Regions from separate parts of the Pseudomonas tussilaginis genome, predicted to be linked through region 2. Evidence: riboswitches for the same ligand, from Rfam matches in the RefSeq annotation. Region 2 holds a riboswitch; the other holds the start of a gene.
What was found. A riboswitch is a leader RNA that binds a small molecule or an ion and turns the genes downstream of it on or off. The one in region 2 is predicted to bind cobalamin.

Region 1: another riboswitch for cobalamin. It lies ahead of cobO (cob(I)yrinic acid a,c-diamide adenosyltransferase); the one in region 2 lies ahead of CX511_RS14220 (CbtB domain-containing protein).

Annotation. Positions count from the first base shown of each region.
Region 1 is NZ_CP088149.1:1,474,774-1,478,171, forward strand. It holds gene CX511_RS06910 (PQQ-dependent sugar dehydrogenase) at 1-392, opposite strand, end outside; gene CX511_RS06915 (hypothetical protein) at 462-1,040, opposite strand; cobalamin riboswitch at 1,189-1,414, shown strand; gene cobO (cob(I)yrinic acid a,c-diamide adenosyltransferase) at 1,581-2,192, shown strand; gene CX511_RS06925 (cobyrinic acid a,c-diamide synthase CobB) at 2,189-3,398, shown strand, end outside.
Region 2 is NZ_CP088149.1:3,185,922-3,189,319, reverse strand. It holds gene cobM (precorrin-4 C(11)-methyltransferase) at 1-202, opposite strand, end outside; gene CX511_RS14230 (cobalamin biosynthesis protein) at 230-631, opposite strand; gene CX511_RS14225 (CbtA family protein) at 637-1,329, opposite strand; gene CX511_RS14220 (CbtB domain-containing protein) at 1,340-1,525, opposite strand; cobalamin riboswitch at 1,624-1,848, opposite strand; cobalamin riboswitch at 1,911-2,106, shown strand; gene cobW (cobalamin biosynthesis protein CobW) at 2,203-3,273, shown strand; gene cobN (cobaltochelatase subunit CobN) at 3,277-3,398, shown strand, end outside.

The DNA of each region.
Region 1 (3,398 bases), 1.7 Mb from region 2:
CTGATGCGATTAGGGCTGGGGACCCCGGCACCAGCACGTTTCATCACCTTGCCCATGACCCAGCCACGAATGCCTTTGCCGTCTTCAGGCTTGGGCGGCGCATTGGTTTCGGCGACCAGTACGTCGCCATTGGGCAGCACATAGAGCCAGCGCGGATGGTCCAGGCCGTCGGCGAACGCGGCGACCTGCGTGCCAGGCGCCGCGACCGGCGTGCGGCCTTGTGGCCAGCCGACGGCGGGGGCGATGTTGACGGTCGGGATCAAGGTCTTGTTCGGTTCCGGCAGTTGCGGTGACGGGCCAAAGCCATCGCTCACTTGCAGGCGGGCACTTTCGCCGCAGCCGCTCAGTCCCGCACTTATTGCCAGCAGCAGTACAGTCGGTGCCTTGCCCATGTCGGTGTCCCTCGCGAAGTTGGCCTCTATGCTAGTAGAGGCAGCTAGGCGCGGGAGGTTCCCTCGACATCAGGCCTGCTTGAGCAGCAGGGCAACCCCGGGGTGATACTGCCCGGCCTCGTTATGCAACTTGCGGTAGGCATAAGGGAAGTACCAGGCAATCGCGCAGGCGGTATGCTTTTGCAGGTCGTCGACCAGATCCTGGAGTTCTTCGGGGCTGGCATGCTGGCCGGCTTTGAAGGGGCTGGCGAACAACGCCGCCACCTTGAGCTGACTAGGGGCCGCGACCTGGCGGGCGGCATAAACGGTTTCCTGCAGGGCATTGTTCAGGTCGAGGCGGGCGATTCGCGGCCAGCGCTGGCTGGTTTGCAGGTAGGCGGCTTCTTCGCGGTTGGCGATGTACAGGTCGCAGCGACCTTCACGCTCACCTTCATCGCGTTGTTTCTTACTCTGGTGATGCTGCAGGGTCACCAGTTCTGCTTGCCAGGCAGCCGCCGAGAGCAGGCTTAGGTTGGCTTGGGTGCCATGCCAATAAGCGGCTTCGTTGTCGCCCAGGGTCTGGTTGAGGCGGTCGATGCAGTCGAACCAGCGCTCCAGGGCCGGGCGCAGAAATTCCAGGCGCGGGTTGTTGATGATCAGTCCTTGCATGCCGTTCTCTCCGTTGTCGTTGTATTCGAGTACAGCCAGTTGTGGCTATTTGATATCACTGCTATCAGGCTGGCACAAGATGACAAAAGCGCCATTGATCCAGGCCAGTGCAGTGCCTTTCATTGACGCTCCGGGTGCAACCCTCTAACCTTCGCGACTTGTTTCAGGTGCTCTGTGGGCTTTGGCCTGGCAGGGTGAAACAGGGAAGCCGGTGGGCACGTCAATCGCGTGCGAGTCCGGCGCTGCCCCCGCAACGGTAGGTGAGTCAAGGCCGCGCATGGCCACTGGGTGATCAGGCCCGGGAAGGCGCGCGACCCTGGGTGTTCATGACCCCGCTCACAAGCCCGGAGACCGGCCTGTAACAGCCAACGGCATCACGGAGGGTGATGCGCGGTTCTTTCGGCTCGTGCCGCAGTCCTGCGCGTTTCTCCGTCTGCCTTATCCATTGATCTGCAGCCATATCCTTATCTCGAATCCTGTGCAGCCCTGTGTTGTCAGGCTCGTTGCGGGATCGGCTGACAGTGGTTTGCGGAGTCTGCGATGACTGAATCCACCGAGCGTGACCAGCGCCACCTGGCTCGTATGCAGCGCAAGAAGGCGATAATCGACGAGCGCATTGCCAACGCTCCGAGCGAATGCGGCTTGTTGCTGGTACTCAGCGGTAACGGCAAAGGCAAGAGCAGCTCTGCTTTCGGCATGCTGGCCCGGGCCATGGGCCATGGCATGCAATGTGGCGTGGTGCAGTTCATCAAAGGCCGTAACAGCACCGGTGAAGAATTGTTCTTCCGACGCTTTCCCGAGCAGGTGCGCTATCACGTGATGGGCGAGGGCTTCACCTGGGAAACCCAGGACCGCCAGCGCGACATCGCTGCTGCCGAAGCAGCCTGGGCGGTATCGCGCCAGTTGCTGCAGGACCCCAGCATCACCTTCGTCGTCCTTGATGAACTGAACATCGCCCTCAAGCACGGCTACCTCGACCTGGACCAGGTGCTCAGCGACCTGCAGGCGCGTCCGCCGATGCAGCATGTGATTGTCACCGGTCGCGGTGCCAAGGATGAAATGATCGAACTGGCCGATACCGTCACTGAGATGGGCATGATCAAACATGCCTTCCAGGCTGGCATCCGCGCCCAGAAGGGCGTTGAACTATGAGTGACACGCGCCACTGCCCGGCGGTGCTGATTGCCGCCCCGGCCTCGGGCCAGGGCAAGACCACGGTGACGGCGGCGCTGGCGCGGCTGCACCGCAACCTCGGGCGTAAGGTGCGGGTGTTCAAGTGCGGCCCGGATTTTCTTGATCCGATGATCCTTGAACGAGCCAGTGGTGCGCCGGTGTACCAGCTCGACCTGTGGATGGTGGGGGAGCAGGAAAGCCGACGTTTGTTGTGGGAAGCGGCGGGCGAAGCCGATCTGATCCTGATCGAAGGGGTCATGGGGTTGTTCGACGGTACACCGTCGAGTGCCGATCTGGCCCGGCATTTTAATGTGCCGGTGCTGGCGGTGATCGACGGCACCGCCATGGCTCAGACGTTCGGTGCTCTGGCCTTGGGGCTGGCGCGTTATCAAGCGGACCTGCCGTTTGCCGGGGTACTGGCGAACCGCGTCGGTACCCTGCGTCACGCCCAATTGCTCGAAGGCAGCCTGACGCAAGGGCTGCGCTGGTACGGCGGTCTGTCGCGAGAAACCGGTATTGAGCTACCGAGTCGCCACTTGGGACTGGTTCAGGCCAGTGAACTCAATGACCTGGATGTTCGCCTGGATGCCGCAGCGGCAGCCCTGGGGGCCAGTTGTGAGTCGTCCTTGCCGCCACCCGTAGCGTTCGCTGCGCCGTGTGTCGAGGTCATCGAACCTTTACTTAGTGGGGTTACGATCGCAGTGGCTCGGGATGAAGCCTTCGCCTTCACCTATGGTGCCAACCTCGACTTGTTGCAGGCCATGGGTGCTGAGCTGAAGTTTTTCTCGCCGTTGCATGACCGTACCTTGCCGCCAGCGGACAGCTTGTACCTGCCGGGCGGCTACCCGGAACTGCATCACCAGGCACTGGCCGCTAACACCTCGATGCTCAGCGCTATCCGCGCTCATCACCATGTCGGCAAACCCCTGCTCGCCGAATGTGGCGGCATGCTCTACTTGCTCGAAGCCCTGACGGATGTCGCCGGCGAGCGCGCCGAATTGCTGGGCTTGCTCGAAGGTGAGGCCGTGATGCAAAAACGTTTGGCAGCCTTGGCCTTGCAAGCCGTGGAACTGCCTGAGGGCACCTTGCACGGGCACACCTACCACCATTCGCTGACCACCACTGCACGTGAGCCGATTGCCCGTGGCCATAGTCCCAACGGTGGACGTGGCGCTGAAGCGGTCT
Region 2 (3,398 bases):
CGTGCTTGATCGCTTCGATGATCTGCGCCAGATGCAGTTCGGCACTGTTGATTACCGTCTCGGCGCGATGGCCTTCAAGCACCGCAGTCGGTACCAGGGAACCGGCATAGATGATCACCGGGCAGCGATGGATCAGGCGCTGGCCCTTGACGGTGATCAGCTCGGGGTCGCCGGGGCCGGCACCGATGAAATAGACGGTCATGCAAAGTCCTTGAGAAGAAAGCGCGGATTATCTGCCAAATGCTGCCACTGTGGCCAACGCCAGGCTGGCGTCGGCACACAGCGTGCGGGTAATGCGCAGGTGGGCCGGGCCTGCGAGTTGCTCGGCCAAGGCCAGAGCGGCGCTTTCGGCGACGCCGTAGCAACCGCTGTGTTGGTAGGCAACGACTGAACGATGGCTCAAGCGCTGTTCGAAGGGCGCTAAGTGTGCGGCACTGAAAAACAGCAACGGGACATTCAACTGCTGGGCCAGTTGTTGCAGCCCAGGCTCATCGTGCTTGAGGTCGATGCTGGCAAGGCCCGCGACTGCCGTAAGTGGCAAGTTGTGGGCCTTGAGTGTCTGCACCAGCAGGTTGCCCAGCGTTTCTACCGGGCAACCCCGTCGGCAACCCAGGCCGACGAACAGCGGCATGAGCTTCAGGCCCGGCTCGGGCGACGGAACAACCAGGCACTGATCAGCCCCAAGGCCAGCCAGAATGCCGCGTTGGTCAGCAACGAGGCGACCTTGAACTCCGCTTCCAGGGCTTCTGGCGCGAGCATTTCATGTACTTGCGGCTGCGGTGCGCCAATCACATGCGGCACGACCAGCAGCACGACGCCCAGTGCTTTTAACAGCCAGTTTTGGGCGAACACCATTAACCCCAGACCGACGGCGGTGGCGGCGGCAGTGCCGACCCACCAGGCCTGACGCTGAGCCAGATCGGCAGCGGCAGTACCTGGCAGCTCCGGTGGCAGGCCCAAGGTCGGCGCCAGGCAGAACACGGCGAAGCCACCCAGGCCCCACAGTGCACCACTGATAACCGTCTTCGGCGCACGCAGGGTATAGAGGGCGGCGAGGATCAGGGCAAAGCCTACGGCGACCACCAGGTTACCGCCGGTGGTTGACAGTACTCGTTGCCAGCCATCTTCCGGTGCCCAGGCTTCGCTGTCGTGATGATGCTCGGCGGTACCGGCAGCATGCGCGTGTGGTGTTTCGACCGCAGGCGCGGCACTTTCATAGGTTTCCGCCTGAAGAATCAACGGCGCAACCCAGAAGCTTTGCAGCAGGGTCAGCAGCAGGGCGGCCAGCAGTCCGGCAAACCCTGCGGTACTCGCAATACGCTTGATCATCGGACGGTACTCAGTGGCAGGGGAAAGCGGCGCTGTGACGGGTATCGTGGGCGGCGTTGTGTACCGCTTCGATGTGCGAGAAACCGGCAAAGTACACCAGGCACAGGCCCAGCAGCGAGGCACCGACAGCAACCAGCAGGCGCTGGCTGAGACTTGAAGGGGTAACGGCGGTGTGACTGGCGGTACTGATAGGCATGGCGCTTTCCTCTTGGTGTTGTTCGGCAACAGGCAAGCGCAAGAACCCCCTGCACGGAACGCGCCCAGGGGTTGCAACAGCGCCCGCCCACCGCGGGTTTGTCAGATCAGTGTTGGGCCGGTCTCCGGGCTTGTGAGGGCGGACAAATTGCTCAGCCGAGGCGTCACCTTCCCATGCCAGACTACGGGCACAGTGGTTTTGACGCTTTTCTCACTTACCGTTGCGGGGGCAGCACCGGACTTGCCATACACCTTTATAAGCGATGTATGACGCACCGGTTTCCCAGTTTCACCCTGTAAAGGGCACCCAAACGAATGGCGCTAGCAAATCACGGGTAAGGGCGGGCGTCAATCGTGACAGCAGTTGACCGCTTACCAGGCACTGCGTAGCCTAGCCGCTTCGAGGTTCTTCGGCGCTGGCCGAAGCTAAGACGGGAACGCGGTTCAAGCCGCGGCTGCCCCCGCAACTGTAAGCATTGAACGGTTCGACACAGCCACTGCGTTCTGCGGGAAGGCGTCGTTCCAGCGGCCTTGGGCCGCAGCAGTGCAAGCCAGGAGACCTGCCTCGAACAGTTTCCGACATAAACCGGGCGGGGTGATCCGGTGGCGAACGCGCCCAGGCAATGACGCCTGCGGTTCTCGTCCCGCATGCCCGCCATTCCTGCCAAGGGCATCGACATGAAAACACTGGCCAAACTCCCCGTCACCATCGTTACCGGCTTCCTCGGCTCGGGCAAAACCACGTTGCTGCGGCATATGCTCGACAACGCCCAGGGGCGGCGTATCGCGGTGATCGTCAACGAGTTCGGCGAACTGGGCATCGACGGCGAGATCCTTAAGCAATGCAGCATCGGCTGCACTGAGGAAGAGGCCAGCGGCCGCGTCTACGAGCTGGCCAACGGCTGTCTGTGCTGCACCGTGCAGGAAGAGTTCTTCCCGGTCATGCGTGAATTGGTTGCCCGGCGCGGTGATCTGGACCACATCCTCATCGAAACCAGCGGCCTGGCCCTGCCCAAGCCCTTGGTACAAGCCTTCCAGTGGCCGGAAATCCGCAACGCCTGCACCGTTGATGCGGTGATCACTGTGGTCGACAGCCCAGCCGTGGCCGCGGGCACCTTTGCTGCCTACCCGGAGCAGGTCGATGCGCAGCGCAAGCTCGATCCGAACCTGGACCACGAGTCGCCGCTACACGAGCTGTTTGCCGACCAACTGGCCAGTGCTGACCTGGTGATCCTGAACAAGGCTGATCTGATTGCTGCGGATGACCTGGCCAAGGTCCGCAGCGAAGTGCAGGAAGAGCTGCCGCCTGCAGTGAAAGTCATCGAAGCCAGCAGCGGCCGTCTGCCACTGGAGGTGCTGTTGGGCCTGGGCGCCGAATCGGAAGCGCACATCGATAGTCGGCGCACGCACCACGATTCGCATCATGAGGGTGATGATGATCACGACGATCATGATCACGATGCCTTCGATTCGATTTCCATCGAGCTGCCGCAAGCTGACGAGAGCCTGTTGCTCGACGCCCTGACCCAACTGGTGGTGCAGCACGGAATTCTGCGGGTCAAAGGCTTTGCCGCGATTCCTGGCAAACCGATGCGCCTGCTGATCCAGGGCGTCGGCACTCGCTTCGACAAGCACTTCGACCGCGCCTGGCGCAGTGAAGAAGCGCGGACCACACGCCTGGTGCTGATCGGCCAGGAACTGGATGCCGCCCAACTGGAAGCGAGCCTGCGCGCCGCCCTGGGCGCCTGATTCATGCACCTGCTGCGGACCCAGCCCGGTGGTTTTGTACCGGACGACAGTATTGCCGACCTTGGCCAGACCCCGGCCGAGCTGGTCATTCTCTGCAGCGGTGACTCACACTTGGCGCTGCTGGC